3 regions of the Mesorhizobium sp. CNPSo 4670 genome follow, and region 3 is predicted to be linked to each of the others. Evidence: predicted binding sites of a transcription regulator. Region 3 holds the regulator's gene; each other region holds the start of a gene.
The links. The regulator LexA, encoded in region 3, represses DNA repair genes until DNA is damaged. The targets are predictions, from matches to a motif close to TGTTCNNNNTGTGTTCNG.

Region 1 (10,368 bases), on a different contig from region 3:
CCAGCTTACGGTGCGTGTAGATCGAGCCGCCGATGAAGCCGCCGCCATGCGCGTAGAACAGCACCCGCTGCTCGTCGGCGCCCTTCGGCACGATCCACATCGCCGGCACGCCGCCGGCATCGACCTCGATATAGTCGACGCCGCCGGGTTCGCCGGTCAGCGCCGTCCAATGCGTGTCGTTGTAGTCGATGATCGCTTGCGGGCTCGTCAGTTTGTCTGCATTGGCAGCCAGCGCCGCGTAGTGGTTCCTGTTTGCCTCGCTCTGTATGCTCGCCATGATGGTCTCCCGGGGTTGCGGATCGCGGGCCGCGCGACCTTCGAAGCCTAGGACGAACGAGCGGTCGGAAAGGATACGTGGCCGCGGATGTTTTTTGCGCGAGCGCGGCTAGTGCTCGCCGCCAAACATTGCGGCATGACGTCGGGCGAATTCGACGAACGGCGTTGCCCGCACGCCGAACATCTCATGCGTCGCCAGATACACCCGCGATTTCGGCCGCCGTAGCCGCTCGGCCAGTTGCTCGTCCAGCGCATCCGCAAAACCGCCTGGAATGCCGCCGGCCAGCAGATTGCGCCGCCGCACCTCAAGGCTCACATTGACATAGCGAACCGGCTTGCCGATCGCTTGCGAGATCCGCGCCGCGACATCGCGCATCGTCAGCGCCTCGGGCCCGGTCATGTCGAGGCTCTCGCCCGCATGGCCGCCGTCGCGCAGCAGCCGGAAGGCGACCTTGGCGATGTCCTCGACATCGACCGGCGACAGTTCGGTGTCGCCGAGTGCGAGACGGAAGACGCCCTCGGCGGCAATGGTTGGCGCGTCGCGCAGATAGACCTGCATGAACTGGCTGGGGCGCAGATGCGTCCACGCCATGCCTGCCCCCTCCAGATAGCGCTCGATCTCCTCATGCATGCGCGTGAAGCGGAATTTCGTCGCGTCATAACCGACGTTGGATTCCGCGCCGGAAAACTTCACCACATGGGCAACACCGGCCTGCTTGCAGGCGTCGATGAAGCGGCACTGCGTTTCCGTCATGTCCTCGGCGGCGGTCGAAATCATCAGCAAGCGGTCGATGCCGTCGAGTGCAGCGCCCAGCGTTTCAGGCCGGCGCATGTCGCCCTCGACCAGTTGTATCCCGGCAAGCCCGTCGAGCCCCGCCGCCGAGGCACGGGCCGGGTCCCGCACCAGCGCCCTCATCTGATGCTTCTGCCGAGCGAACTCGCGCACGATGGCCTTGCCGTTAAGGCCCGTGGCGCCTGTCACCAGGATCATGGTCTTGTCTCTCCGTTCAGGATTGATGCGCCCGCCCTCTAGCGACCGCACGTTGAAGACGAAGAGACGCGGGCAAAGGATTCCGCCCAAACATCTTTTTATCGGCGAGATGCCTCCACCATGCCTCGGATCATGCCACCGGCGCGTAGCGGTTGACCACCATCCCGCAGGCATAGGCTTTCGAGCCGAGCAGCCGCAGGGTCTCGAACCCGCCCTGGTCGAAGATCCGCGGTCCCGCGCCCAGCACCGCCGGGTTGACGAACAGCTGGAACTCGTCGACCAGCCCGGCCGCGATCAGGGCGGAAGCGAAACCGGCGCCTCCGAAGACGGCCATGTTGCCGCCCTCGCCCGCCTTCAGCGCCTTGACCTCGCGCGGCAGGTCGCCACTGGCAGCAGTCGTGCGCTCCCATCGCGAGGCTTTGAGCTTGTCGCTCAGCACCACCTTTCGTGCTTCGACGATGCGCTGCGCAAAGGCGTAGAACGGATCGCGTGGAAACTTCTTCGCCGCATTGCCCCAATGGGTCAGGTACCCCTCCTCGGCCATCTTGCGGCTGAGCAGGATGGTGTCGACGCCGGCGAAAGCGGCGTTGAAGTCCCGCTTCAGCTCGTCGTCCCAGGCGCTGTCGTCGCCCCATTCCCAGAGCTGCCAGTGATGATCCTCGTTGGCGCCGACAAAGCCGTCGACCGACATCTGCATCTGCAGGATCAGTCTTTTCATGGTCATTCTCCTCGGTTTGTCCGACGCTGACGAATGCTTTACTTCTGGAACCATTTGACGCACGGCGGAGAACGATGTCAATAGTAAATTGATTTAAAAATGGAACCATAGAGATGTCGACCAAGGGAAAGTCCGGCTGTCCGATCAACCTGTCGCTCGAACTGCTCGGCGACCGCTGGACGCTGCTCATCATCCGCGACCTGATCTTCGCTGGAAAAAAGCATTTTCGGGAATTCCTGCAGTCAGACGAAGGCATCTCCTCGCGCACGCTGGCCGAGCGGCTGCAGACTCTGCAGGACGAAGGCATCCTCATCCGCAGCGACGACCCGACACACGGGCTGAAAACGGTCTACAGGCTGACCGAGGCAGGCATCGACCTGCTGCCCGTGCTGGCGACGCTCGGCGCCTGGGGCAGCAAGCACCGCAGGGCCGACGACAAGCTCGCCCGGATCGCCGAGGCTCTGGCGGCCGGCGGTGAAGCTGCGCTGGACCAGATGAAGGCGGCGTTGCGCGCGGAGCATCTGGCGAACATATGATCGCCGAAGCTCTGCCAAGGCAGGCGTTCCCTCGCGCCGATAAAAGGACAATCAGCGACCATCATACTCATCGTGAAGACGGACCCAATCGCCCAGCGTATGTGAGGGCCCATTTTCATTGCGGCCGACGGGAGTCAGGTCGAGATAGCTATATGTCCCGATCAGGTTCTCGCCACCACGGCCCCGCACCTGGAACGTACAATAAATCTTCCCATCGTCATCTTTGTAGAAAACGGTCGTACCACCACGATCTCTGCCTGACATCGCGACCTCCTCGAAATTGAATAACACCTTGCCCGAGTTGATCTGGTCCTCGGTGAACGATACTTGGAAGTCGAAATTGAAATCGCCTCCGAAAGACGACACCCAGTCAAACTGCCAATTCATCCGCGCCTTGAAGTCCAGTAGCTCGGCGAGAGGAGCGCGCGAGCAGACGGCCAGGGAGACGTCGCGATGCATCAGATGCTGGTTGGCGGCGTCGATGTGGTCGCAAAGGAATGAACAGCCGGTGCACCGATAGTCCGCATTGGGCGGAAACATGAAGTGATAAATGATCAACTGGCTGCGGCCCTTGAAGAGATCGGCCAACGATTTCCTTCCCTGGGTCGTATCGAAATCGTAGGGCTTGTCGATCCGAAGCCACGGCAGTGCCCGCCGGTCCGCCGCGAGTTGTTGACGCTGGCGCGTAAACGCCTTCTCTTTCCCGAGATGCGCTTTGTGCGCTTCAAACCAATCCGTGTAAGGCGCGATAATGTGGTTGGTCATGTCGTCCTCCTTCCGCACTCTGGCGTATGCTGACAGTCTCGTTGCCTGTCTTTAAGACGTTGTCGAAAACCGCGATCCGACGTCACCTGTGCAATTTGTGCTGAAGAACGCGGATGATAGCACCGGACGCCGACATTCTGCTTGACAGTCGTGCGTGCTTTGTTCTCTATATGTTCCTGTCTATCAGCAACTGCGGATGTGCGGTCGGGATGGAAACGACAGCCACCATCCTGCATGCCGATCTCGACGCCTTCTATGCCTCGGTCGAGCAGTTGCTCGATCCGTCGCTGCGCGGCAAACCTGTTGCGGTGGGCGGCGGTGTCGTGCTTGCCGCCTCCTACGAGGCGCGCGCCTTCGGGGTGCGCGGCGGCATGCCGGGGCGCAAGGCGCGCGAGCTCTGCCCGCAGCTGATCTTCGTCTGTGGCAATTTCAGCGACTACCAGCGTCTGGGCGACGCCGCGATCAAAGTGCTCGACGACTTCACGCCAGTGGTCGAGCGCATCTCCATCGACGAGGCCTTTGCCGATGTCGCCGGCTGCACACACCTGTTCGGATCCCCGCAAGAGATCGCCACGACCATCCGCCGCCGCGTCCGTGCAGAGCTCGGCCTGCCGATCTCGATCGGCGTGGCGCGCACCAAGCATCTGGCCAAGATCGCCTCGCAGGTCGCCAAGCCCGACGGACTGGTGGTGGTCGACCCCGGCACCGAGATCGCCTTCCTGCACCACCTGCCGGTCGGCCTGATGTGGGGCGTCGGCCCGGCGACAAAGGCGCGGCTGGCCGAAATCGGCATCGAGACCATCGGCCAGTTGGCCAGGACGCATAGCGGCGCGCTGACGCGGCTGCTCGGTCCCGCCGCTGGCGAAAAGCTGTCGGCGCTGTCATGGAACCGCGACCCGCGCAAACTGGAGACCAGGCGTCGGGCGCACTCGGCCGGCGCGCAATCGGCGCTCGGCCAGAAGCCCGCTATTGCGCGGGTCATCGTGCCCACTTTGCTGCATCTGGCCGACCGCGTCGCCAGTCGGCTGCGCGCCAAGGCTAGGCCCGGCCGCACGGTGACGGTGCGCGTGCGCTTTGCCGATCTCAGCGCGGTGACGCGCTCAATCACGCTCGACCAGCCGATCTCGGCGACCACGATGCTGGCCGAAATCGCCGGCGACCTGGTGCGCGGCGCGCTTGCCGACCACCCGTACGAGAAGACGATCTCGCTGCTGGCGATCTCGGTCTCGCATCTCGAGGAAAGTGCCGAGTTGCAACTCGAACTGCCGCTCGGCCTCGCCGACGAGAAGCACAGGCCGGGCACGCTGAAAGGCCTGGCACGCTTCGGTGCCGACCGCGCCATCGACAAGATCCGCGAGCGCTTCGGCAAGCAGTCGGTCGGCTACGGCACTGTGGCGCTGGAGGCCGCACGCTCGGTGCCCGACGAATTCAGGGAATTGGCGCAGAAGGAGCTCTGAGGGCAGCCGAAGCCATTCGTGCCCTGCATATGACCGCGCAAGTTGTAACTGGTAGCGGCAAAGAGTGACTTGATTTCAGGCCCTGGCTATTCGAGTAAGGTGTAGCGGCCACAAGCCATGGAATGCGATGTTCACAGCCTTCATCGTTTGCGCGTCAGTCACAGCTCTCAGCGCGGTCGTCAGTCTCGGTTTCTCCTTGGCTGCCGCCATGAACGAAACCGGCAACGCCCGCACGATAGCATTGTACGGTTGTGCACGCAGCGTGGCTTTGGTGGTCGCGAGCGCCGTGCCATTTTTCACAGGTTCGACGGAATGGCTTGAAGCCATCGCCTGGATAATGATCCTTGTGCAGGCCGGGGATGCGGTCATAGGTGCCACGATCGATGATCGGATGAAAACGTTCGGCCCGGCCAGTGCATCGCTCGCCAACCTTCTTGCCCTACTATGGCTCATCCAGTCTGTTCAATGAGACGACGACACACAGCCTAAGCGCACGTGTGTTCCTCTGCCATTCAACGCCATCCTTGTGGCTGCCTGTTTCAGCCCCTGATCGCCTTGCCGGCCTGCTGCAACAGCTCAAACGCCGCGAAACGCTTGGCGTGCCAGCCAGCCAGCGATGCGTCGGGATGATAGACCTCGCCGAGTTCCGACATACCCGCCATGGCCGTTACCAGCTCCTTGTAGGCGCCAGCGGCGACGGCGCCCAGCATCGCCGAGCCGAGAAGCACCGGCTCCGGCGAGGTCGACGCCACCACCACCATCCCAGTGGTATCGGCAAGCAGCTGGCGCACCAGTGGGCTTTGGCCGGCGCCGCCGCTGACGACGATAGTGTCGACGGGGATGCCCTTGTCATGCTCGGCCCGCACGATCTGGCGCGCTCCGTAGCCCAGCCCGCAGACGCCGGCGACATAGAGCCCGACCAGGCTGTCGAGGCTGGTGTCGAGATCGAGCCCGGCAATCAGCGCGCGCGCATCCGGGTCGGCGAAAGGCGCGCGGTTGCCGAGGAATTCCGGCACGACATGGATATCGCCGGCCAGCGCCGGCGTCGCTGCGGCGCCCCCACGGCTTTGTGCCTGCAGCGACAGCCAGGCGCTGAGGCCGAGCCCCTCGGCCTGCGCTGTGGCCGCCGCTTCGCCGGCCGCCGGGTGCATGCACACCAGATGGTCGATGGCCGCGCCTGCCGCCGATTGACCGCCCTCGTTCAGCCACAGCCCCGGCACCATGGCCGAGAAATACGGACCCCAGACGCCGTCGACGAAGGCCGGTTCGGCGGTCGACGACAGGGTGCAGGCCGAGGTACCGAAGACATAGGCCATGCGCGACAGGACACTGCCGAAATCGCCGCGCGCCCCGACCGTGCCGACACCGCCGGCATGCGCATCGATCAGCCCGGCCGCCACCGCGGTGCCGGGGGCAAGGCCAAGGTCGGCCGCCGCCTGCGCGGTCAGTCCGCTGCCGAGCGATGCTCCCGCCGGTACGATCTCGGTGCCGATGCGCGCAAACGCCTCGTCGGCCAGCGCGCCGAGGCCGATGTTGCGGAAATAAGTCTCATCCCAGCGGCTCTCATGCGCCAGATAAGTCCATTTGCAGGTCACCGTGCAGACCGAGCGGGCAAGGCTGCCGGTCGCCCGCCAGGTCAGGAAATCGGCGAGGTCCAGGAACTGCCAGGCTGCGTTGAAGGTGGCGGGCATGTTTTCCGCCAGCCACAAGAGTTTTGGCGTCTCCATCTCCGGCGAGATGACACCGCCGACATACCTCAGCACCGCCGCGCCGCTGCGGTTGATGCGGCGCGTCTGCTCGATCGCGCGGTGATCCATCCAGACGATGATGTTGCGTTCGGGATTGTTGGATGGGCCGACCGGCAAAGGCGCGCCGCCCTCGCCCAGCACCACCAGCGAACAGGTGGCATCAAAGCCGATGCCGGCGATCGCTTCCGGCGCTATGCCGGCCTGGGCGACGGCGGCGCGGGTGGCAATGCACACCGCCCGCCAGATGTCGTCGCTCGACTGCTCGACGATGTCGCCGGGCTCGCGCCAGACCTCGATGTCCTGCTTGGCCGAGACGAGCAGGTTTCCCGCCTGGTCGAACACCCCGGCCCGCGCGCTGCCGGTGCCGACGTCGATGCCGAGATAGTGAGGCATGGGGGAACCTTTGGTTTAGCGAATAGCGAATAGCGAATAGCGAATAGCGAATAGCGAGGTAAGTCGTTGATTCTCGGATGGAAACCAACTTCCTATCCTATCAATACTCCTCTTCCCTCTTCGCTACTCCCTACTCCCTATTCCCTACTCGCTACAAATCATTGCTTTGCGGCAGGATCACCAGATCCCGGATCGTCACGTTGCGCGGCCGGGTCAGCATGAACATCACCGCCTCGGCGACCTCGCGCGGCTGCATCAGGCCGCCGGCGGCGAGCTCTTCCTCAAGCTTGGCCTTCGGCCAGTCGTCGACCAGCGCGGTCACCACCGGGCCCGGCGCCACCGCACCGACGCGCAGGCCGTGCTTGGCCACCTGCCTGCGCACCGTGTGGACGAAGGCCTGCACGGCGTGCTTGGACGCGGTGTAGATCGGCTCCCAGACCACCGGAACCAGTCCGGCGATCGAACTGGTGACGATGATGTCGCCGGTCTTGCGCTCGACCATATGCGGCAGCACCGCGTGGATCGAGCGGAACACGGCGTTGATGTTGAGGTTCAGCATGCGGTCCCAGGTGTCGGGATCGCCGGTCAGCACCTCGCCGCCGACATAGGCGCCGGCATTGGCATGGAAGATGTCGAGCTGCCCGGCCTTTTCCAGGATCTGCGGCATCATGGTGGCGACGCTTGATGGCTGCATCAGGTCGATCACCAGCGGGATCGCCTTGGGGCCGAGTTCGGCGCACAGGCTGTTCAGCGTCGCCTCGGCGCGGTCGACCAGCACGACGCTGGCGTCCGCCGCCAGCATGTATCTTGCGCATTCGAGGCCGATCCCCGACGCCGCCCCGGTGACGGCCGCAACTTTTCCGGACAGTTGAGTCATATCTCTCTTCCTGTTGATGGGTTCAGGCCCGGCCATGGGAAACACGCGAACGGCGGGCCAGCGAGTCGACGATGACTGCGATGGCAAGCACGGCGCCTGTGATCATGTACCGAAGCGACGAGGACAGATCGAGCAGCGTCAAGCCGCTGGCGATCGACTGGATGACGATGATGCCGAGCAGTGCAGAATAGGCGCTGCCGCGGCCGCCGAACAGGCTGGTGCCGCCGATGACGGCCGCCGCGATGGCGTTGAGATTGACGTCGCCGGTGCCGGCCTGTTGGCTGGCCGAGGCAAGCCGCGCCGCCGACAGCACGCCGCCGAACGCGGCCAGCATCGAGCACAGCACGAAAGCGCTGGAATAGATCAGCCGTACATTGATGCCGGCGCGCCTTGCCGCCTCGCGGTTGCCGCCGACCGCCGACATCGAGCGGCCCCATTTCGTCCGCGTCAGCGCGTAGTGCATGGCAATGACCAGGCCGACGAACAGGCCGAACATCCACGGGATGCCGCGCGCCTGGTTGAGATAGAAGACGATGAGTTCGAGCACGATCGTGATCGCCACCGCCCGCGTGACGATGCCGCCGGTAGAAGGTGCCGACAAGTTGGCGGCGCGGCGGCGCGCAACGGTGCGCAGGCCGGTGACCAACATGACGATGCCGGGCACCGCCGCCAGCCCGAACGACATGAATTTCGGCATCACCAGCAGCTGGCCGAAATCCACCAGGTTCGAGCCGTAAGGCAGGTTGATCGAGCCGGTGGAGCCGAGGATGTAGAGCTGCAGGCCAAGCACCGCCAGAAGGCCGGCCAGCGTCGAGACGAAGCTCGGCATGCCGAGCCTATTGAACAGCAGCGCGTAGAGCGCGCCGATGAAGCCGCCCACGGCGACCGCGGCCAGGATGGCGAGCGCCACCGGCCAGCCCTGGTTGACCCACAACGTGCCGACCAGGGCGGAGGCAAAGCCGCTGATCGAGCCGACCGACAGGTCGATCTCGCCGACCATCAAAACGCAGACGATGCCGAGCGCGATGACGCCGACGGTGGAGGAATCGAACAGCAGGTTGACCAGGTTGCTGCTCGACAGGAAGATCGGATTGATGCTGGCGAACACCGTCCAGATGATAACCAGCCCGACGATGACCGGCAGCGAGCCGAGGTCGCCCGAGCGCACGCGGTCGACGAAGGCGCGGATACTGCCGCTCAAGCCCGCCTCGTGCTTGACGCGCACGTCTGCGCGGTCGAGCTGCGGCGGAGCTGCCTGTTCCACTTGACGGCTCATAGGCGTGGCTCCTGGATTTGATCCTGTCGCGCCTGCCGGCGCTCGGCGCGCCGCGACACCGAATTGTTCGACGCGCCGGTGATGGCGCTGACCAGCTCCTGGTTCGAGGCGTCTGGGGTGAAGATACCGTTGTTGCGGCCAAGCCGCAGCACGACGATGCGGTCGGCGACGGCGCGCACATCCTCCATGTTGTGGCTGATGATGACGACGCCGAGGCCGCGGTCGCGCACCCGCTCGATCAGGTTGAGCACTTCCGCCGTCTGCGCGACGCCAAGCGCCGCCGTCGGCTCGTCGAGCAGGATGAGCTTGGGTTCGAGCAGCAGCGAGCGGGCGATCGCCACGGTCTGGCGCTGGCCGCCCGACAGCGACGCGACCACTTCGCGCACACTGGGGATGCGCGCTGACAGCTCGTTGAGCAGCGTCCAGGCGCGCACTTCCATCGCCACCTCGTCCAGCCGCAGCGGGTTGAGTTCGCGGCCGAGGAAGATGTTGGCGACGATGTCGAGGTTCTCGCACAGCGCCAGGTCCTGGAACACGGTGGCGATGCCGAGCGTCAGCGCCGCACTCGGGTCGGCCAGCGTCACCTGCTTGCCGCGATAGCTGACGGTGCCGGAGCTCGGCTGATGCACGCCGGCCAGGATCTTGACCAGCGTCGACTTGCCGGCGCCGTTGTCGCCGACCAACGCCACCACCTCGCCGGCATGGACATCGAGATCGATGTCGGTGAGCGCCGAGACGGCGCCGAAATTCTTCGAAATGCCGCGCAGGCTGAGCACCAGCTCGCCTGTCGGAACCGGTTCGTCCGGGGTATCGATCATGCCTGGAATACCTTTCAAGAAAGGACCGGTCAAAAAAGCGGGTGGGCGCTGCCTGGCCGCCGCCGGAGCCTGTTCCACCCCGATGCATTCGGGGTGGGGCTCAGCCTATTGTTCGGCCAGGCAGCGGGACGGGGCAAGGGTCGCGGTCAGTTCCCGATGCCCAGCTTCTTGCAGCCTTCCGCGTAGCGATCGACGCAGAGTTCGGCCGCGGAGTTGATCTTCTTGTCGATGATCTCGGCCTTCAGGTTTTCCTGCGTCACCACCACCGGCGTGAACAGCTGCGAGGGCGTATCGTACAGCGTCATCTCGGCCTTCGGCGTCTCGCCCGAAAGCAGCTTGATGGCGACGTTGGCAGCGGCCGCCGCCACGATCTCGCTCGGCTTGGAGATGGTATTGTACTGGTCGCCGGCGATGATCAGCTGCAAGGCGGCGATCGTCGCGTCATTGCCGGTCACCGGCGGCACCGGATCGACGCCGGCTGCCTTGAAGGCCGCGATCGCGCCACCACCGGTG
Region 2 (10,368 bases), on a different contig from region 3:
AATCCAGCCGGCGACACGCCCGGCGGCAAACACATTGCTGAATGCCTCCTTGGGGAAACCCGCGGCCTCCAGGAGCAGCGCGGTGTAGAACTCGACGTTGGTCTGCAGCGAGCGCGACGGCTTGGCGATCCGCAGCACGTCGAGCGCGGCTTGCTCCACTGTCTCCGCGAAGGCCAGCCGGCGACCGGTTTCGCTCTCGCCGCCGAGTTGCCGCACGACCGCCTTCAGCACGTCGGCACGCGGATCGCGCACGCGGTAGATGCGATGGCCGAAGCCCATTATGCGCTCGCCATGCGCGACCTCGTCGCGCAGCCAGCCGGCGGCATCGCCATGCGCCTCGATCGCATCCAGCATCTCGATCACCGGACCGGGCGCGCCGCCATGCAGCGGGCCCTTGAGCGCGCCGAGCCCGGCCAGCACGGACGATGTCAGGCCGGCCTGCGTCGACGCGACCACGCGGGTGGCGAAGGTCGAGGCATTGAGGCCATGATCGCAGACGGTCACCAGATAGGTGTCGAGCGCCTTCGCCAGCGCCGGCGAGGCGGCACGACCGCTGAGCATCCTCAACATGTCGGCGGCATGATCGGACAGGCTGTCCGGCGCGATGGGCGCCTCACCGCGCCGTAGGCGAAGCAGGGCCGTCGTCAACACCGCGGGCGCCGCAACCAGCCGTAGCGCGTCCGGCAAAGTCTCGCCGTCCGGCAGCAGCGCCATGCCGGCGCGCATGGCGCTGTAGACATCGAGCGATGCCAGCAAGGGCAGCGAGGGCAAAAGCCGCTCGAACACTTCTGCGCGCGCCTGGCCCAACGCTTGCGCCAGTTCGGCGTCGCCGGGAAGGTCTTCGAAGAAGCCATCGAGCAGCAGGCTGACCACCTGCGCGTAGCTCCAGCGTCCAGCCAGGTCCCGCAGCGAATGGCCGCGGATGGTCAGATTGCCACCAAGACCATCCACGTCGGAGAGGACGGTTTCAGCCGCCACAACGTCGTCGAGCCCATTCGCCATAGCCTGCCTCCTTGATCCATTTCCCCAGTAGAGATAATGCTAGGCAATTTGCTGATCAATCTTGATCAATATAATCAATATCGGAGTTCGATATGTCCGAGTGGTTGTCGCGGGAAGAGGCGCTGGAAAGGCTCAAGGTGCGGCCCCAGACACTCTACGCCTATGTCAGCCGCGGCCGCATCGGCATGCAACCGGACCGCGCCGACCCGCGCCGCAGCCAATATCGTGCCGACGACATAGCGGCACTGGCAACGCGAAGGGCGCGAGGACGCAGCCCGTCGGCCATCGCCGAAAGCGCCATTGCCTGGGGCGAACCGTCGATCGTCACCTCGATCTCGACCGTCTTGCACGGTCATCTTGTCTATCGTGGCCAGGACGCCGTTGCGCTTTCAGCGAGTGCCACGCTGGAAGAAACAGCGGCAGTGCTCTGGGCGCTGCCTGAACCGGTGGCCTTCCGAGCGCCGGTGCCGGATGCGGCCCACCAACCCGGCCGGGCCTCGGCCTTTGCGCAACTTGCCGTGCTTGCCGGCCAGGGGCGACCTTCACTCGGGCGCAGCGCCACCTCGCTGCATGCCGATGCCGCGCACGCGGTCGGCGTGTTGGCCAGCGCCTTGGGCGCATCAGCGGGACCGGACCCAGTTCATCGGCGATTGGCGCGGGACTGGTCGGTGGATGCAGCGGCAGCCGATGCGATCCGCCGCGCGCTCATCCTGCTCGCCGACCACGAACTCAACGCATCGACCTTCGCCGCCCGTGTCGCGGCCTCCACCGGAGCGCCGATGGCCGCTTGCCTGCTCGCTGGGTTGGCGACATTGTCAGGCCCTCGCCATGGCGGCGCCGGCGAAGCGGTGATGCAACTGGCCGAGGATGCGGGGCGGCACGGTGCCGAGGCGGCGATCCGGCGCTGGCTCAGCCATGACCGGCCTCTGCCGAGCTTCGGCCATCCGCTCTATCCCGACGGCGATCCCCGCGCGGCGGCATTGCTGAGCGTGATCGACATCGATGATCTCTCTCAATCGCTGCGTGATGCGGCCCTTGCCGCGACCGGCGCGCATCCGAACATCGACTTCGCTTTGGCCGTGCTGACACGCGGCCTTGGCTTGCCGCGCGATGCACCGTTCCGCCTGTTCGCACTCGCACGCAGCGTCGGCTGGGCCGCGCACACGATCGAACAGGTGACAAGTGGAACTGTCATCAGGCCACGCGGCCGCTATGAGGGATTGCTGCCGCGATAGCACTATGCGCCGGCTAGCGGATCTTTCGATCCGAACCGCTCACGACATCGTGTCGAGCTTGCGTTGCATGGCGGCGATCTGATCCTTCAGATCCTGAAGGTCGTCGGGCTTTTCCGGTGTTTCCTTCCTGGCCGGCTCGGCCGGGGCCGCGGCTGGCGCGGAACCCGCCGGCGGGAAGGGCGTGAACAGCCGCATCGCATTCTGGAACATTTCCATGTTGCGGCGCGTCTGCTCCTCCAGCGCCTTGATCGGCGTGGTGATCTTCATCATGTCCAGCGGCGACTTGCCGAGCGCACCCTTCATCTGCTCGCGAAAGCGTTCCTGCTCCTTGGAGAAGGCAAGCATGGACTGTTCGAGGAAGCTCGGCACGATCATCTGCATCTGGTCGCCATAATAGGCGATCAGCTGGCGCAGGAACGGGATCGGCAGCATGTTCTGCCCATCCTTGTTCTCCAGCTCGAAGATGATCTGGGTCAGCACCGGATGGGTGATATCGTCACCGGTCTTGGCATCCTGGACGGTGAACTCCTCGCCCTTCTTGACCATCTCGGCGAGGTCCTCGAGCGTCACATAGGTGCTGGTGCCTGTGTTGTAGAGGCGGCGATTGGCGTATTTCTTGATGATGATCGGATCGTCTTTCGCGGCCATCTGCATCCTCCCCGGGACACCGGCGCCCCCGAGTAAGCCGCCGGTAACGATTGTGCCTTTTTTGAGGATATGCGCAAAAGCCTCACAATTCCAAGCAGTTTGTGCACTGCGGCATCATTAAATGCTGCATAGCAGGCAAAATATGCTGCGCAGCAACGGACAGAGTAGCGCCATCGCAAGGCGCCATGTGCTTGCAGCGCATGGGCGCCATGCCCATTTCAGGTTTGACTTGGGTTCTGGAAAGGGCAAGAAAAGTCCTCAACGACAGAACAACACCCTTGAAGCCTGGAGAAGAAAATGTCCGCTTCCATCGTCATTGCCAGTGCGGCGCGCACGCCGGTCGGCTCCTTCAACGGCGCTTTCGCCACCACCCCGGCGCATGAGCTCGGTGCTATCGTCATCAAGGAACTGCTGTCGCGTGCCGGTGTCGAACCAGGCGAGGTCGACGAGGTCATCCTCGGCCAGGTGCTGACCGCCGCTCAGGGTCAGAACCCGGCCCGCCAGGCATCGATCAATGCCGGCCTGCCCAAGGAAACCACGGCCTGGGGTCTCAACCAGGTTTGCGGCTCGGGCCTGCGCGCCATTGCGCTCGGCATGCAGCAGATCGCCACCGGCGATGCCAAGGTTGTCATCGCCGGCGGACAGGAATCGATGTCGCTTTCGGCGCATGCCCAGCACCTGCGCGCCGGCGTCAAGATGGGCGACTTCAAGCTGATCGACACCATGATCAAGGACGGACTGTGGGATGCCTTCAACGGCTACCACATGGGCAACACCGCCGAAAACGTCGCTCGTCAGTTCCAGATCACCCGCGACGATCAGGACCAGTTCGCGCTCGCCTCGCAGAACAAGGCCGAGGCGGCGCAGAAGGCCGGCAAGTTCAAGGACGAGATCGTCGCCGTCACCATCAAGGGCAGGAAGGGCGACACCATTGTCGACCAGGACGAGTACATCCGCCACGGTGCCACGCTCGACGCCATGACCAAGCTGAAGCCGGCTTTCGACAAGGACGGTACGGTGACCGCCGCCAACGCCTCCGGCATCAATGACGGCGCCGCCGGTGCGGTGCTGATGAGCGAAGCGGAAGCGGTGAGGCGCGGCATCACCCCGCTGGCGCGCATCGTGTCCTGGGCAACCGCCGGCGTCGACCCGCAGATCATGGGCACCGGTCCGATACCGGCTTCGCGCAAGGCATTGGAGAAGGCCGGCTGGTCGGTCGGAGATCTCGACCTGATCGAGGCCAACGAGGCCTTTGCCGCCCAGGCTTGCGCCGTCAACAAGGACATGGGCTGGGATCCCTCGATCGTCAACGTCAATGGCGGCGCCATTGCCATCGGCCATCCGATCGGTGCTTCGGGTGCCCGCATCTTCAACACGCTGGTCTTCGAAATGCGTCGGCGCGGCGCCAAGAAAGGCCTCGCCACCCTATGCATCGGCGGCGGCATGGGCGTCGCCATGTGCGTGGAAGCGCTCTAAGGATATCACCTGAACGGGCGGCGCGAGCCGCCCGGTCGGTATGCAGTGCCTGCCAAGCCCGACAACAGGGCGATATCAAAATAGGGGAAACGCATGACCAAGGTAGCAATCGTCACAGGCGGATCGCGCGGTATCGGCGCGGCGATCTCGATAGCATTGAAGAACGCCGGCTATTCGGTTGCCGCCAACTACGCCGGCAATGACGACGCGGCGGCGAAATTCAAGGCCGAAACCGGTATCCCGGTCTACAAATGGTCGGTCGCCGACTACGATTCCTGCACCGCCGGCATCAAGCAGGTCGAGGCCGATCTCGGTCCTGTCTCGGTGCTGGTCAACAATGCCGGCATCACCCGCGACGCCATGTTCCACAAGATCACGCGCGATCAGTGGAAAGAGGTCATCGACACCAATTTGTCGGGCGTCTTCAACATGACGCATCCGCTGTGGAGCGGCATGCGCGACCGCAAGTTCGGCCGCGTCATCACCATCTCCTCGATCAACGGCCAGAAGGGCCAGGCCGGACAGGTGAATTATTCCGCCGCCAAGGCTGGCGATATCGGCTTTTCGAAGGCGCTCGCCCAGGAAGGGGCCCGCGCCGGCATCACCGTCAATGTCATCTGCCCCGGCTATATCGCCACTGAAATGGTCAAGGCGATCGACGAGAAGGTGCTCAACGAGCGCATCATCCCGCAGATCCCCGTCGGCCGCCTCGGCGAACCGGAAGAGATCGCGCGCTGCGTTGTCTTCCTCGCATCCGAAGATGCCGGCTTCATCACCGGCTCGACCATCTCAGCCAATGGCGGCCAATACTTCGCCTGAAGCATTTCACTTCGTCTGAAGCATTCCAGGAAAAGTGCGAAGCGGTTTTTTGTCCAGACGGTAGAAGCGCCGATGTGGGTGGAGAGATCGACGGACCGGCAAACCGGTCCGTCATTCGCCGGCGACTTCATGCCTTCGACCTGCCCCACGCCGGCTGGTGCCCCATTACGGCACGCAGAGGTTAACAACCACCGGCTGCCCAGTGCAAAAGTGGCTTTGCAACCTGTGGATTCTCGGTGGATAAGCTGTTCGCAACACAAGATATTGGGGTGAACAAAACGGGAAGATTCTGGCATCGCCGATTCGTAGCCGATTCGTTCCGGCTTTGAGCGGAGTGTTAACGACAACAGCTGGAATCGCCCGTCAAATCCTTAACGCCGCTTAGGAAAGATCAACAATTTCATAATCTTGGATGAGGCTGGCCAAGGCATTCCAGTCGTTCGCCGGCAAAGGTTAACGACAGAGCTCGCCCTGCATGAAACGGGCCAGTTCGTTGATTCAGCATGTGGTGAGACTCATGGTCACAAAATCCATATGTAGCCGTGAACAAAAGCTGAATCTGGTCGAGTCACTGATTCGTCTCCGATTCGTTCCAGACTCGTTCCAACTGTTAATCCGCAACCATTCTGGAGCTTGACAGGAGATGACTTCGAGCCACCGGTGGAACATTCCGCTTTCGCTTCGCGCTCGAAATCCTTATGTGTCGCCTGTCATACGCGCCACTTGAGGCACGCTCCCGACAACGAGAGGCCAGAAAGCCTTATTTCCAGGTCGATGAACATCCAGTCGAAACATACCGAGCCGCTGATCCTGTCGGGCCGTGACGTGACCGCCGTGCTTGGGCCGACCAACACCGGCAAGACTCATCTCGCCATCGAGCGCATGGTGGCGCACGACAGTGGCATCATCGGCTTGCCGCTCAGGCTGCTTGCACGTGAGGTCTATGGCCGCGTCTGCGAAAAGGTCGGCGCCCACAAGGTCGCGCTGATCACCGGCGAGGAGAAGATTCAACCGCCCGGCGCCAAATATTCGGTCTGCACCGTCGAGGCCATGCCACGCGAGACCGACGCCGCCTTCGTCGCCATCGACGAGGTGCAGTTGGCCGGCGATCTCGAGCGCGGCCACATCTTCACCGACCGCATCCTGCATCTGCGCGGCCGCCAGGAAACGCTGCTGCTGGGTGCGGCCACCATGCACGGCATCCTCCAGCGCCTGCTGAAGGGCGTGTCGGTGGTGACGCGGCCGAGGCTTTCGCATCTTGCCTATGCCGGTTCGAAGAAGCTGACGCGGCTGCCGCGGCGCACGGCGATCGTCGCCTTCTCCGCCGACGAGGTCTACGCCATCGCCGAGCTGATCCGCCGCCAGCAGGGCGGCGCCGCCGTCGTGCTCGGCGCGCTGTCGCCTCGCACCCGCAACGCCCAGGTGGCGCTGTTCCAGTCGGGCGACGTCGACTATCTCATCGCCACCGACGCCATCGGCATGGGTCTCAACCTTGATCTCGATCATGTCGCCTTCGCCCAGAACCGCAAGTTCGACGGCTATCAGTATCGCAACCTGACGGCGGCCGAGCTTGGCCAGATCGCCGGCCGCGCCGGCCGGCATCTGCGCGACGGCACCTTTGGCGTCACCGGCCAGGTCGATCCGCTGGACGAGGATCTGGTCAAGAAGATCGAAGGCCACGACTTCGACCCTGTGAAGGTGCTGCAGTGGCGCACCGCGCATTTCGACTTCGCCAGTCTCGATGCGCTGAAACGCTCGATCGAGACCAACGCCCCGGTCGAGGGGCTGACGCGGGCACTGCCTGCCGTCGATGCGCAGGCGCTCGAGCACCTGTCGCGCGACGAGGATATCCGCGCACTCGCCACCAATGCCAAACGCGTGGCGCTGCTGTGGGAAGCCTGCGCGCTGCCCGACTACCGCAAGATCGCGCCGGCCCAGCATGCCGACCTCATTGCTTCGATCTATACGGACCTCGCCCGGCATGGCCATGTCGACGAAAATTACATGGCCGAACAGGTGCGCCGCGCCGACACCACCGAAGGCGACATCGACACGCTGTCGCATCGCATTGCCCAGATCCGCACCTGGACATTCGTGTCGAACCGGCCCGGCTGGCTGGCCGATCAGGCACACTGGCAGGAAAAGACGCGCGAAATCGAAGACAGATTGTCGGATGCGCTGCATGAGCGGTTGACGAAACGCTTCGTAGACCGCAGGACTTCCGTCCTCATGCGGCGCCTTAGAGAAAATACCATGCCTGAAGCCGAAATTAGTCCTACCGGAACCGTCCTTGTCGAAGGCCATCATGTCGGCGAGTTGCAAGGGTTCCGCTTCACCGCCGACCAGACCGCCGGCGGCGAAGACGCCAAGGCTGTGCGCACCGCCGCCCAGAAGGCGCTGGCCGCCGAATTCGAGGCGCGCGCCGAACGCTTCGGCGCTAGCGCCAATGGCGATATCGCGCTTGGCTCGGATGGCACGCTGCGCTGGATCGGCGCGCCGATCGGCACTCTGGTTGCCGGCGAAGACACGCTGAAGCCGCGCCTCGTGCTGCTGGCCGACGAACAGTTGACCGGCCCGGCGCGCGACAAGGTCGCGGCGCGTGCCGAGCGTTTCGTCAATTTCCAGATCGAGTTGCTGCTGAAGCCGCTGGTCGACCTGAAGAACGCCGACCAGATTGCCGGCATCGGCCGCGGCATCGCCTTCCAGCTGGTCGAGAATTTCGGCCTCATCAACCGCCGCGACATTGCCGAGGAGATGAAGTCGCTCGACCAGGAGGGCCGTGCAGCCCTTCGACGGCTCGGCGTGCGCTTCGGCGCCTACCATGTCTTCGTGCCGGCGCTGATCAAGCCGGCGCCAGCCGGACTGGTGACCTTGCTGTGGGCGCTGAAGAACGACGGCAAGGACAAGCCGGGCTTTGGCGACGTGGTCCATGCCCTCGCCTCCGGCCGCACCTCGGTGGTCATCGATCCGGCTTTCGACAAGACCTTCTACAAGCTTGCCGGCTACCGCAATCTGGGCCGCCGCGCCGTGCGCATCGACATTCTGGAGCGGTTGGCGGATCTGATCCGCCCGGCGACCAACTGGAAGCCTGGTCTCGGCCAAAGGCCGGACGGCGCCTATGACGGCCAGTCCTTCATGGTGACGCCGCCGATGATGTCGATCCTCGGTGCCACCGCCGACGACATGGAAGAGATCCTGAAAGGTCTCGGCTATCGTTCCGAACCGAAGCCGGCCGTCGAGGTCAAGGCGCGGCTCGAAGCGCAGGACAATGCCGCGCGCGAAGCAGCGGCAGCGAAGGCCGCGGCTGAAGAGGCTGCACGAGCCGAGCAGGCCAAGGCGGCGGAAGCCGTGGCGGTCGATGCAGTCGCGAAGGTTTCGGTCGATGGCTCGGAGCTCGCTGCCCCTGTTGAGGCCGTCGCCGAAACTCCCGCCGAAGTCGTCGCGGAAGCGGCCGAGCCGGTCGCGGAAGAACAACCCGAGGCGCCAGCCGAAGCCACGCAAGAAGCCGCAACAGAGGCCGTCGCCGAAGTGGCCGCCGAACCCGTGCTGGTTGCCGAGCCAGAGGCGGAAGCCGAACCTGTAGCGGCCGCATCGGCAGAGGCAGTTTCCGAAGCTGCGCCAGCAGCGGAAGCGGCGGCGGACGAGCCTATCTTGGTGGCCGATTCAGCCTCCAGCGAGCCCGTTCCGGAAGCCGAGGCGCCAAAGCCGATCCTGTTGTGGCGCCAGGGCCGTTTCGAACAGCGCCCCCGCCATCCCGGTCGCAACAATCGCTCGCGCAACGGACAGGCGCGCGGCCGGAACGACGCGCCTGCGGATGCCGCCGGCACGCCAGCGGCAGCGACGCCCGGAGAACGTCCGGCTCATGAGGGACGGCGGGACGGCACAGGCAAGCCGCGCTTCGACCGCTCCAAGTTCAAGCCCAAGCCGCAGGGCGAGGGTGAGCAACGGCGTGAAGGCCGCCCACAGGGCGAGCGTCCCGACCGCCGCGAAGGCCGGCCCGACTGGAAGGGCGGCAGGCCGGATGGCAAGGGTGGCGGCCCAGATCGGGCCAAGGGGGGCGGAAAGCCAGCTTTCCAGCCAAAGCCGCGCGAGGAGCGCCCGGTGCGCTTCGATCCGGACTCGCCCTTCGCCAAGCTCGCCGCTTTGCGCGACCAGCTGAAGAAGTAGGCTCGGGCTCGCGTCGATGGTTGCCCCAACGGCTGCCCGAGACCGCCAGCGCATCGACAAATGGCTGTTCTTTTCGCGCGCCGTGAAATCGCGGTCGCTGGCGGCGAAACTAGTGGTCGCCGGCCGGGTTCGCATCAATCGCGACAAAGCAGCGCAGGCCTCCGATCTGGTCAAGCCTGGAGACGTGCTGACCATCACACTTGATCGTCGCATCTTCGTCTGGAAGGTGCTGAACGCCGGCGTGCGGCGTGGCCCTGCCGAGGAGGCCCGCACGCTGTACGAGGATATCTCGCCGCCGCCCGCGCCGAAGGGCGAAGCCCCTCCCGATGCAATTCCGGCGCTGCGCGAGGCCGGCAGCGGCCGCCCGACGAAGAAGGAACGCCGCCAGACCGACCGCTTGCTTGGCGATGACTGATGTGTCGGCCAGAAAAGTGCGTAACGATTTTGGCGCAACGACACGCACAAAACGAACCCTGAACCCGGCAAAAACGACACTTCGCAGGACATGACCGATCCCTGCCGGGCCTGCCGTCTGGAATTCCATTTCGGAAACGCCGATGCCGCCAGGCATGGCTGCCCTTGCAAGCGGCGGATAAAGGCGTTACCTCACGGAAAAAGCCCAACAAAATGGGACGTTCCGGAGCCGACCGATGACCTATGTCGTGACCGACAATTGCATCAAATGCAAATACATGGACTGCATCGAGGTCTGTCCGGTCGATTGTTTCTACGAAGGCGAGAACATGCTCGTCATCCATCCCGACGAGTGCATCGACTGCGGTGTCTGCGAGCCGGAATGCCCGGCCGACGCGATCAAGCCAGACACCGAGTCGGGGCTCGACAAATGGTTGCAGATCAACACCGAATACGCCGAGAAATGGCCCAATATCACCGCCAAGAAGGAACCTCCGGCCGACGCCAAATCCTTCGACGGCGAGGCCGGTAAATTCGAGAAATACTTCTCGGCCGAGCCCGGCGAAGGCGATTGACAACAGGTCCACAAAGGCCCGTATTACGTTGG
Region 3 (10,368 bases):
TGATAACAAGCCAAAATCAACTCGGCTATTCCGAGATCAAGGTCCGGGTCAGCGGATGCGCCGGATCGGCAAGGCCGTCAACGATGCTGTAATGGTGCTGGTCGGGCTCGACCACGGCGCTGGTCGTGGCATCGAGCCCGGTCCAGATATTGGCAAGCAAGGCGTTCTGGCGCAGGAACTCCGCGCGTTCGCCACCACCGGCCCAGCAGGTGATGCGGGCACCATCCATTGGACGCAACAGCGCCGGGCTTTCGGCCAGCGCCTCCTGCTCGTCGATTGCCAGTGTCGCGTTCATCTCGGTGCGCATGATCGGGCGCAGGTCGTGGAGGCCTGAAATCGAAACGACGTGGCGTATGCGCCGCGCCACATCGGCCGCCAGGGGCGTTGTCGCCGTCACCATGCGGCTGGCGAGATGTCCGCCGGCCGAATGGCCGGTCAACATCAGCGGCCCGTCGATCAGTCCTGCCGCCTTGCCGATCGCCCCGCCGACCTCCTGGACGATGCCGGCGATGCGGATTTCGGGGCAGAGCGTGTAGGAAGGCATCGCCACGGCAAAGCCGCTGCTGACCGCACCATTGGCGAGATGCGACCAGAAACTCTTGTCGAACGCCATCCAGTAACCGCCATGGATGAACACCACCAATCCCTTGGGCGTGGCACTGGGTAGGAAAAGATCGAGGCGATTGCGCCGTCCGCCGCCATAGGTGATGTCGAGCCGTGCCCGACCCTCTGCCGAAAGCGCGTCACGAAACGCTTGCGCCGGCTCCACCCACGCGGTTGGCCAGCGGTCGCTGCCGGCGATGTTCGCGCTGTTGGCATAAGCATTGTCCCAATCGGCAATGCGATGTCTAGGCATCGGTACCCTCCCCCAAACGGCATCGTTTCTGCGCTAGCAATGGCCACCGCCACGCCATGCGTCAATGCTCCAGGACAAAAACATTTTAGGCTTGAAACAAATTTCGACTGGTGCGATCTTGCCGTCAAGAACAGCCGACAATGGGAGGTCTGCTGTGTTGCCCAAACCTGCAATGTACGCCCTTTCGGGTCGTGTCGAGCAAGGTGCGACTGGCAGCACGAAAACCTCCTCAAAAGCAGGACCTTCAGATCCACCCCATCAGGCCAGGCGCCTTCGCGCACTGGCCAGGCAGCAGACAGGATAGCGGCGACATGCTTGGGCCTTCAGCGCATATCGACACGTTCACGCGCGATCACCTGCCGCCGCCGGAGCAATGGCCGGACTTCCTGCTCGACGGTTTCGACTATCCCGAACATCTCAACGCAGGCGTCGAACTCACCGACAGGCTGGTCGAGAAGGGCCTGGGTGACCACACCGCCCTGATCGGCAATGGCCGCCGCCGCACCTACAAGGAACTGTCCGACTGGACGAACAGGCTGGCCCACGCGCTGGTCGAGAACTACGGCGTCAAGCCGGGTAACCGGGTGCTGATCCGCTCGGCCAACAACCCCGCCATGGTCGCCTGCTGGCTGGCCGCCACCAAGGTCGGAGCCGTGGTCGTCAACACCATGCCGATGCTACGCGCCGGCGAGCTCGCCAAGATCGTCGACAAGGCGGAAATCACGATCGCGCTTTGCGACACCAGGCTGATGGACGAGATGACCGCTTGCGCCAAGGACAGCGCGTTCCTCAAGCAGGTCATCGGCTTCGACGGCACCGCCAATCATGATGCCGAACTTGATCGGGCGGCCCTCGACAAGTCGGTCGTTTTCAGCGCCGTCAACACTGGCCGCGACGACGTCGCGCTGCTCGGCTTCACCTCGGGCACGACAGGCGTGCCGAAGGCTACGATGCATTTCCACCGCGACCTCCTGATCATCGCCGACGCCTATGCCCGCGAAATCCTCCAGGTGACGCCGGACGACATCTTTGTGGGCTCGCCGCCATTGGCTTTCACCTTTGGCCTTGGCGGCCTCGCCATCTTTCCCCTGCGCTTCGGTGCGGCGGCGACGCTGCTCGAACAGGCGACGCCACCCAACATGATCCACATCATCGAGACCTACAAAGCAACCATCTCCTTCACCGCGCCGACCGCCTATCGCGCCATGCTGAAGGCCATGGATGAGGGTGCCGACCTGTCATCGCTGCGCGTCGCCGTTTCGGCCGGCGAGACCTTGCCCGCCCCGGTCTTCGAGGAGTGGACGCAAAAGACCGGCAAGCCGATCCTCGACGGCATCGGCGCCACCGAAATGCTGCACATCTTCATCTCCAACCGCTTCGACGATATGAAGCCTGCGTCGACCGGCAAGCCGGTGGGCGGCTACGAGGCGCGCATTGTCGATGACGAGATGCACGAGGTGCCGCGCGGCGCGACCGGCAGGCTGGCGGTGCGCGGCCCGACCGGCTGCCGCTACATGGCTGACGACAGGCAGAAGGAGTACGTTCGCGACGGCTGGAACCTCACCGGCGACACCTTCACGCAGGACGAAAACGGCTTCTTCCATTTCGCCGCCCGCTCCGACGACATGATCGTCAGCGCCGGCTACAACATCGCCGGCCCCGAGGTCGAGGCGGCGCTGCTGGCGCATCCGGATGTCGCTGAATGCGCTGTGATCGGCGCTGAGGATGCCGAACGCGGCCAGATCGTCGAGGCGCATGTCGTGCTGGTGCAAGGTGTGGCACCTGACGCGATGACCATCAAGCGCCTGCAGGACCATGTCAAAGCGACGATCGCGCCCTACAAGTATCCGCGATCTGTGAAGTTCATTGCTGCGTTGCCCAAGACGCAGACCGGCAAAATCCAGCGCTTCCGGCTTCGCACGGAGAAAATCAATTGAGCGAACCATACGATCCGGCATCCGAAGGCGCACAGATGTCGTTCAAGGAGCGCATGTCCTACAGCGACTATCTGCATCTGGAGAAAGTGCTGGAGGCCCAGACGCCGCTGTCGTCGGCACACGACGAGATGCTGTTCATCATCCAGCATCAGACCTCCGAGCTCTGGATGAAGCTTGCCCTGCATGAGATCGGTGCCGCGATCCGCTCGATCCGCGCCGACCGCCTCGAGCCAAGCTTCAAGATGCTGTCGCGCGTCGCCCGCATCTTTGAGCAGTTGAACAACGCCTGGGACGTGCTGCGGACGATGACACCCAGCGAATACACAGAGTTCCGCGACGCGCTAGGCCAATCCTCGGGTTTCCAGTCCTGGCAGTATCGCGCCATCGAGTTCATGGCCGGCAACCGCAACCTCGCCATGCTCGGCCCGCACAAGCACCGGCCGGACCTCAGCGGGAAGCTTGAGGCGATCCTGGCCGAGCCGTCGCTCTACGACGAAGCGCTGCTGCTGCTCGCCCGCAACGGATTCGACATCGGTGACGACGCCAACCGTGCCGACTGGCGCGAGACGCGCACCGAGAATGAAGCGGTCCTGGTTGCCTGGCAGACGGTCTATCGCGACCCGCAGCGCTACTGGATGTTCTACGAACTGGCTGAAAAGCTGGTCGACTTCGAGGATTATTTCCGCCGCTGGCGCTTCAACCACGTCACCACGGTCGAACGCATCATCGGCCTAAAGCGCGGCACCGGTGGCACGTCGGGTGCGTCCTACCTGAAGAAGATGCTCGAGGTCGTCCTGTTTCCGGAACTCTGGACAGTTCGCACCCGGCTCTGATCTGTCTTTGCTTTTGGGCGACGTACACTCACGTGACCGCGGTCTTGACCGCGAAGCGCGCATCCTGCCAGGCACCCGTGCGCAAGATGTCTTCCAGCACCTCGACCGCCTGCCAGACATCCTTGTAGCCGACATAGAGCGGCGTGAAACCGAAGCGGATGGTCGAAGGCGCGCGGAAATCGCCGATCACGCCGCGCTCGATCAAGGCCCGCATCACCTGGTAGCCGCTGGGGTGGATGAATGACACCTGACTGCCGCGCTCGTTGCCGTTGCGCGGACTTTCAAGCTCGAGCCCGTAGGCGCCACACCTTGCTTCGACCATCTGGATGAACAGATCGGTCAGCGCGATGCTCTTTTGGCGCACCGCCGCCATGTCGACGTCGTTCCAGAGGTCCAGGGCGCCCTTGAGCGCCCGCATCGACAACACCGGCTGCGTGCCGCACAAGAACCGGCGGATGCCGATGCCGGCGGCATAGCCCTGTTCGAAGGCGAACGGCCGCGCATGCCCCCACCAGCCGCTGAGCGGCTGATAGACATCACCGTGGTGCCGCTCTGCGGCATAGATGAAGGCTGGCGAACCCGGGCCGCCATTGAGGTACTTGTAGGTGCAGCCGATGGCGAAATCGGCATTGGCGCCGTCGAGTTCGACTGGCAGCGCACCGGCGGTGTGGCAGAGATCCCAGACGATCAGCGCACCGGCCTGATGGGCCCTGCGCGTCAGCGCCGCCATGTCGCGCAACTGGCCGGATTTGTAGTTGACGTGGTTGACCAGGATAACGGCGACGCGCTCGTCGATCAGGTCCTCGATATCAGGCGCATCGACGCCCTCGAGCCGCAGGATCGTACCGGGCCGCGTCGAAGCTACGCCCTCGGCCATATAGAGATCGGTTGGGAAGCTGTCGCCCTCGGCCACGATGAGCGACCGATCCGGCCGCATTGCGAGCGCCGCATGTAGCACCTTGTAGATGTTGATCGACGTCGTATCGCAGACCACAGTCTGGCCAGCCGCGGCGCCGATCAGGCGTCCGAGTTGGTCGCCGAGCTCGACCGGCATGTCGAACCAGCCGGCGGTGTTCCAGGCACGGATGAGGTCCTGCGCCCATTCCTGTGTCGCGGCCTTGTTCAGTTCGTCGAAGACGGTGGGTGAAGCCGCACCAAGCGAATTGCCGTCGAGGTAGATCACCCCTTGCGGCAAGACGAAACGATCGCGCATGGCGCGTAGCGGGTCCGCGGCGTCCATCACCTCGATTGCAGAGAGATCGGGAGTTGCATTCATGGTCGACTATCCCCGCGCATGGGCGTGCTCAGATGAACATATCAGGTGAAACCGTTCGCGATCATGGGCAGTCCCTTGGGTGTTGTCAAACATTATATATAATTTACGCAATGGAAGGATTTCATATATAATCACCCGGCCAATTGGTACGGATGGTCGGCAATGCTGGACGACGAGCACTTCTCGAAGACAGAAGCAGCCTACAAGCTGCTGCGCCGCGATATCCTCACCGCCCGTCTGAAGCCCGGCGCACCGCTCAAGCTTAGCGCGTTGCGCAACAGCTACGGCATCGGCTGGACACCGCTGCGCGAGGCGCTCTCGCGATTGGAGGCCGAGCGCCTGGTGACCGCCATCAGCAATCGCGGCTTTGCCGTCGCTCCGGTCTCGCGCAACGAGCTGGAAGATCTGTCACGCGCCAGATTGGTGGTTGAACTGCCTCTGCTCCACGAATCGATCGAGAAAGGCGGCCGTGAATGGGAGGACACCGTCGTCGCTGCCCACTATCGGCTGTCGCGCAGCAGGACCGCGGTCGACGACCCGTCCGACAACGTGGTCGACGAATGGGATGAAAAGCACGAGGCTTTCCACGCGGCATTGCTCAGCGCGGCAACATCCCCCTGGCTGCTGACCTTCCACTCCACGATCGCGGATCAGTTGCGTCGCCATCACCGCTTTCTTGGCCTGGCGCCAACCTTGCGTGCGGCCGCCGGTCTCCAGCATGGCTACGAAGAGGCCATGGAGGCGCTGCGCCAGGCCGTCGCGATCAAAGATCATACCGCGCTCATGGAAGCGGCGCTGGATCGCAACATCGAGCGCGCGAAAACCCTGATGGTTGCCCACATCGGCTACACGCTGCATGTCTATGTCCACGCCGGCGATGGCAGCTCAAACAAACGGTAATGCAACGAGGAACAAGGCAAGGCCGATATGGCCAATTCCTCCGCCAAAGTTGGCTTTTTGGCTCCCTTTCGTTCACGGGAGCCACGACCGGTGAAGTGAACCAAGCCCTCTTGTCGAGCTTCCAGCGTTGGCCGAGGCCAAGCCCGACACAGGGTGGGCCACAGGCCATTAACCATAGCAATTTCAATCCAACCAAGCACTCGGCGTTGGCAGGCAAGCGTCGATCGCGACCCACCGCCGGGGCGCCAAATAATTTCAGCCACCTTAACAAGTTCATTAAACTTTAAACGGTTGCGGAACACAACTGGAACAGATAGTGTTTGTTCTGGGTTTGTTTTTCCGATTCTGGTTTTGGGTAACCTGGGGGCTGCCATGCTGACGCGCAAACAACACGAACTCCTGATGTTCATTCATGAACGGCTCAAGGAAAGCGGCATTCCGCCATCCTTCGACGAGATGAAGGAAGCACTCGACCTTGCCTCCAAATCCGGCATACACCGGCTGATCACGGCGCTGGAGGAGCGCGGCTTCATTCGTCGCCTGCCCAATCGGGCGCGCGCGTTGGAAGTGCTGCGGCTGCCGGATTCGATCGCGCCAGGCCTCAATGCGGCAAAGAAGTTCTCGCCAAGCGTCATCCAGGGCAGCCTCGGTCAAGGCGGCCTTGGCCGGCAACTCAAGCCTGCGTCTTCACGGATGCCTTCGGCCGGCAATGACGACGACGTGGTCTCCGCCGTGTCGATCCCGGTCATGGGACGCATCGCGGCCGGTGTGCCGATCGACGCCATCCAGCACCAGACGCATTCGATCTCGGTGCCGCCGGACATGATCATGGGCGGCGAACACTATGCCCTTGAGGTCAAGGGCGACTCGATGATCGAGGCCGGCATCTTCGACGGCGATACTGTCATCATCCGCAATGCCGATACAGCCAGCCCGGGTGAGATCATCGTGGCGCTGGTGGATGAAGAGGAAGCGACGCTGAAGCGGTTCCGCCGCAAGGGTGCCTCGATTGCTCTCGAAGCCGCCAACCCGGCCTATGAAACCCGCATTTTCGGACCGGACAGGGTCAAGGTGCAAGGCAAGCTCGTCGGGCTGATCAGGCGCTACTGAGCAGGGCTTGCGACCGACTTTTCGGGTTTGCGGTAGGGTGGCAGGCCCCTCGCCTCGCGCGAAAACTTGCGCTGCGTGTGCCAGGGCCGGTATGACCCGTCCACCGCGAAGCTCATCGTCGCAGGCGTGGTCGCCGATTGGCGATCGAAGAAGACGGCCGCGCTACCCTTGCGGGCCAGTTGTCGCTTGGTGATGACGAGCACCAGCGGATTGTGACAGGGGTCATAGGCCGTGGCGTCATCGATGACGATCAGGTCGGCGAAGCCGCAGGCCATCCAGGCGTCTTTTCGGTCTTCGACATGCGCGATGATCGCGCCGGACGGATGCTTGGCGAGACAAACGCCCGATGTGCAATAGAAAGGCGCGCCCGACGGCAACTCGGCGGCATCGGCTATCTCGAATTGCCCGTCTCCTTTGCTGAACACCTCCGGCATGACGATGGTTTCGGATGTCAGCGCGCGTTTCCAGTTGTCGACCGTGAATTCGTTCGGGCGTGCCCGGCTGACGGCGAGTTCGCCACCCCCGATCGGCAGCGCAACCAGCCTGGCGTCCTCCGAGATCAGCACGTCCGGGGCACGCGTGTCCGAGACGGTCAACAGGCCGGCAAGCGCGAACGGAAGGGCTGCGAGCCGCAGCCATGTCGTCGCCATCGTCGCGATGACCAAGGCAATCGCCACCAGCAGGACGGACTGTTGCGAAATCAACCCGACCGCGTCGACCGGCGAGCGCTCGGAAATCCATCCGGACATGGCGATCATCGCCGTCAGGCCTTTGCCCATTACGTAAAGAAAGGGACCATCGGCGCCAAAAGGCATCGCCAGCGCACTGAGGACGGCGAAAGGCATCACAATCAGCGAGACGATTGGCATGATGGCGAGATTGGCGAACAGGCTGAGCGGCGACACCCGCTGAAAATGCCAGATGGCAAAAAGCGCCGTGGCAGAGCCGGCAATGATGGAGGTCATGGCAAGGCCACCCATCGCCAACAGGAATTTTCGCGTGAGAAAGCCAGGCAGAGATCGCCGTGGCGGCGGCGGTCTCGTTTTCCCCGCGCGATGATCAGACCAGCCGGCATAGGCACCGACCAGCGCCGCGGTCGCCGCGAATGACATCTGGAAACTTGGGCCGACCACTTCATGCGGCGACACCACAATGACCGCGATCGCCGAGATCGCCAGGTTGCGCATGGTCAGCGCCGCCCGATCGAACAGCACCGCAATCAGCATCACCGCCAGCATGATGAAGCTGCGCTCGGCGGCAACGACGATGCCTGAGATGACGAGATAGGCGGCGATCGAGACAAGCGCGGCGGCGGCCGCGTATTTCTTGACCGGCCGCCGCGCGGAAAAGTCCGGAAACAGGGCGAAGGCGCTGCGCATCAGCATCATGATGGTGCCAGCGACCAACGCCATGTGCAGCCCCGAAATGGAGATGACGTGGTAGATGCCGGTGCGCCGCATCGCTTCGTTGATCTCATCGGGAATGCCGGCGCGCACACCAACGATCAGCGCCGCAGCGATCTCGCCTTCGGCCCCACCGACACTGCCCCTGATATGGTCGGCGATGGCTTCACGGGCATTTTCTATCCCCGAGGCAATCCGGGCCGACAGCGGCATGTCGTTGTCATTGCCGGCGATAAGCTTTGGATTGCCGAGAAAGAACCCGCTGCCGCCGATGCCGGCGAAATAGCTGTCGAAGGAGAAGTCGTAGCTGTCCGGCCTCACCGGGCCGGTGGGCGGCAACAGCTTGGCGTAGCCGGTGACCAGGGAGCCGGCGGTGATCTCCGCCGGGATCTTTCGTGCCGAAAGCCGAACCCGCTCCGGCGCATAGCGCAATTTCGGCCTCGCGGTCGACGTCACGTCGATGGTCAACCGGATGCGGCCGGTCTCCATTTGGTCAAGCGAGACGACGCGGCCGGTCACTTGGGTCGAGATTTCCGAACCCAGCATCTGCGTTCCAGCCCGCCATGTCTCGACCTTGCCGGCGAGCAGGCCGAGCGTGCACAGCAGCACAGCCATGAAACACAGATGGGTTTTCGGCCAGGAACGCGAGACGAACGCGCAGAGCCCCGTCAGAACGACGACCGCAACAGGCTTTGCAAAATCTGGTTCCACCGTCAGCGAAAAATAGCCGATCGCTCCGATCGCCAGACAGACCGGCACCAGCAGGAAGGCTACGCCTCGGTCAAGCTCCAGGCTTCCTGCCGTGGCCACGCTGTGGCGCAGCCGAGGCAGTGATATCCGGCCGATTTGCCGGCGCACGCGCACGATCCTGCCGGCTTCGGCAACAGGGACGGGGGCGGAGACATCCGCTTGCAACGGCGGGTTGCCGCGGTCCGGCAAGATGGGTGATGGCGGTGGCGACGTAGTCGGCAGCGGCATCGCAAACAGGGACCGTTCGCTGACGCCAATAGCGGCGTCCTCGCCCTGATCCGAGCCCCAGCCCCGTCCAGCCATCGGGTCTGCCCCTTGCGCCCTCGACACCCTATGCTACATGAACGCGCAATGCGCGAAAGTCCGCGCAACCACACCCCGCTTCAGATGGTTTCCGAGAGTTTCATGTCCGACAAGGTCGTCACCCGTTTTGCCCCCTCGCCCACCGGTTACCTGCACATAGGCGGCGCGCGCACGGCGCTGTTCAACTGGCTGTACGCAAAGCACACTGACGGCACGATGCTGCTGCGCATCGAGGACACCGATCGCGAGCGCTCCAACGATGCCGCGACCGCAGCCATTCTCGACGGGCTTTCCTGGCTCGGCCTCTCCTGGGATGGCGAGGCCGTCTCGCAGTTCGAGCGCGCGCCGCGTCATCGCGAGGTGGCCGAGGAGCTCGTGCGCTTGGGCAAGGCCTACTACAGCTACGAGACGCCGGCCGAGCTGGAGGCGATGCGCGAGGCAGCACGCGCCAAGGGGCTGCCGCCCCGCTATGATGGCCGCTGGCGTGACCGGGACCCCTCCGAGGCCCCCGCAGGCGCCAAGGGCGCCATCCGCATCAAGGCGCCGACCGCGGGCGAGACGGTGGTGCACGACCGTGTCCAGGGCGAGGTGCGCTTCCCCAACAAGGATCTCGACGACTTCATCATCCTGCGTTCGGACGGCAACCCGACCTATATGCATGCCGTCGTCGTCGACGACCACGACATGGGCGTCACCCACATCATTCGTGGCGACGACCATTTGACCAACGCCGCCCGCCAGACGGTGATCTACGACGCCATGGGCTGGGAGGTGCCGTCTATGTCGCATATCCCGCTGATCCACGGCGCCGATGGCGCCAAGCTGTCGAAGCGGCACGGCGCGCTCGGCGTTGAGGCCTATCGCGCCATGGGCTACCTGCCGGAGGCGCTGCTCAACTACCTGGCGCGGCTCGGCTGGAGCCATGGCGACGACGAGATCATGTCGGTCAAGGACATGATCTCCTGGTTTGACATCGGCGACGTCAACAAGGGCGCCGCCC

Region 1: a site for LexA is predicted at 3,447-3,464, ahead of dinB (DNA polymerase IV). Genes of this name have one in related genera too.
Region 2: a site for LexA is predicted at 5,769-5,786, ahead of AC0ZT5_RS11815 (helicase-related protein). Genes of this name have one in related genera too.

Annotation. Positions count from the first base shown of each region.
Region 1 is NZ_JBWJFQ010000003.1:87,185-97,552, forward strand. It holds gene AC0ZT5_RS06735 (alpha/beta hydrolase) at 1-277, opposite strand, end outside; gene AC0ZT5_RS06740 (SDR family oxidoreductase) at 386-1,267, opposite strand; gene AC0ZT5_RS06745 (dihydrofolate reductase family protein) at 1,398-1,985, opposite strand; gene AC0ZT5_RS06750 (winged helix-turn-helix transcriptional regulator) at 2,099-2,521, shown strand; gene AC0ZT5_RS06755 (DUF899 domain-containing protein) at 2,573-3,286, opposite strand; gene dinB (DNA polymerase IV) at 3,496-4,743, shown strand; gene AC0ZT5_RS06765 (hypothetical protein) at 4,871-5,212, shown strand; gene AC0ZT5_RS06770 (FGGY-family carbohydrate kinase) at 5,283-6,884, opposite strand; gene AC0ZT5_RS06775 (SDR family oxidoreductase) at 7,036-7,761, opposite strand; gene AC0ZT5_RS06780 (sugar ABC transporter permease) at 7,784-9,037, opposite strand; gene AC0ZT5_RS06785 (ATP-binding cassette domain-containing protein) at 9,034-9,855, opposite strand; gene AC0ZT5_RS06790 (ABC transporter substrate-binding protein) at 10,002-10,368, opposite strand, start outside.
Region 2 is NZ_JBWJFQ010000005.1:190,799-201,166, forward strand. It holds gene AC0ZT5_RS11790 (citrate synthase/methylcitrate synthase) at 1-1,002, opposite strand, end outside; gene AC0ZT5_RS11795 (citrate/2-methylcitrate synthase) at 1,095-2,237, shown strand; gene phaR (polyhydroxyalkanoate synthesis repressor PhaR) at 2,277-2,885, opposite strand; gene AC0ZT5_RS11805 (acetyl-CoA C-acetyltransferase) at 3,183-4,361, shown strand; gene phbB (acetoacetyl-CoA reductase) at 4,455-5,180, shown strand; gene AC0ZT5_RS11815 (helicase-related protein) at 5,955-9,347, shown strand; gene AC0ZT5_RS11820 (RNA-binding S4 domain-containing protein) at 9,364-9,762, shown strand; gene fdxA (ferredoxin FdxA) at 9,998-10,336, shown strand.
Region 3 is NZ_JBWJFQ010000002.1:53,923-64,290, forward strand. It holds gene AC0ZT5_RS03670 (alpha/beta hydrolase) at 26-856, opposite strand; gene AC0ZT5_RS03675 (AMP-binding protein) at 1,168-2,793, shown strand; gene kynA (tryptophan 2,3-dioxygenase) at 2,790-3,626, shown strand; gene kynU (kynureninase) at 3,655-4,902, opposite strand; gene AC0ZT5_RS03690 (GntR family transcriptional regulator) at 5,065-5,802, shown strand; gene lexA (transcriptional repressor LexA) at 6,175-6,912, shown strand; gene AC0ZT5_RS03700 (ComEC/Rec2 family competence protein) at 6,906-9,368, opposite strand; gene gltX (glutamate--tRNA ligase) at 9,471-10,368, shown strand, end outside.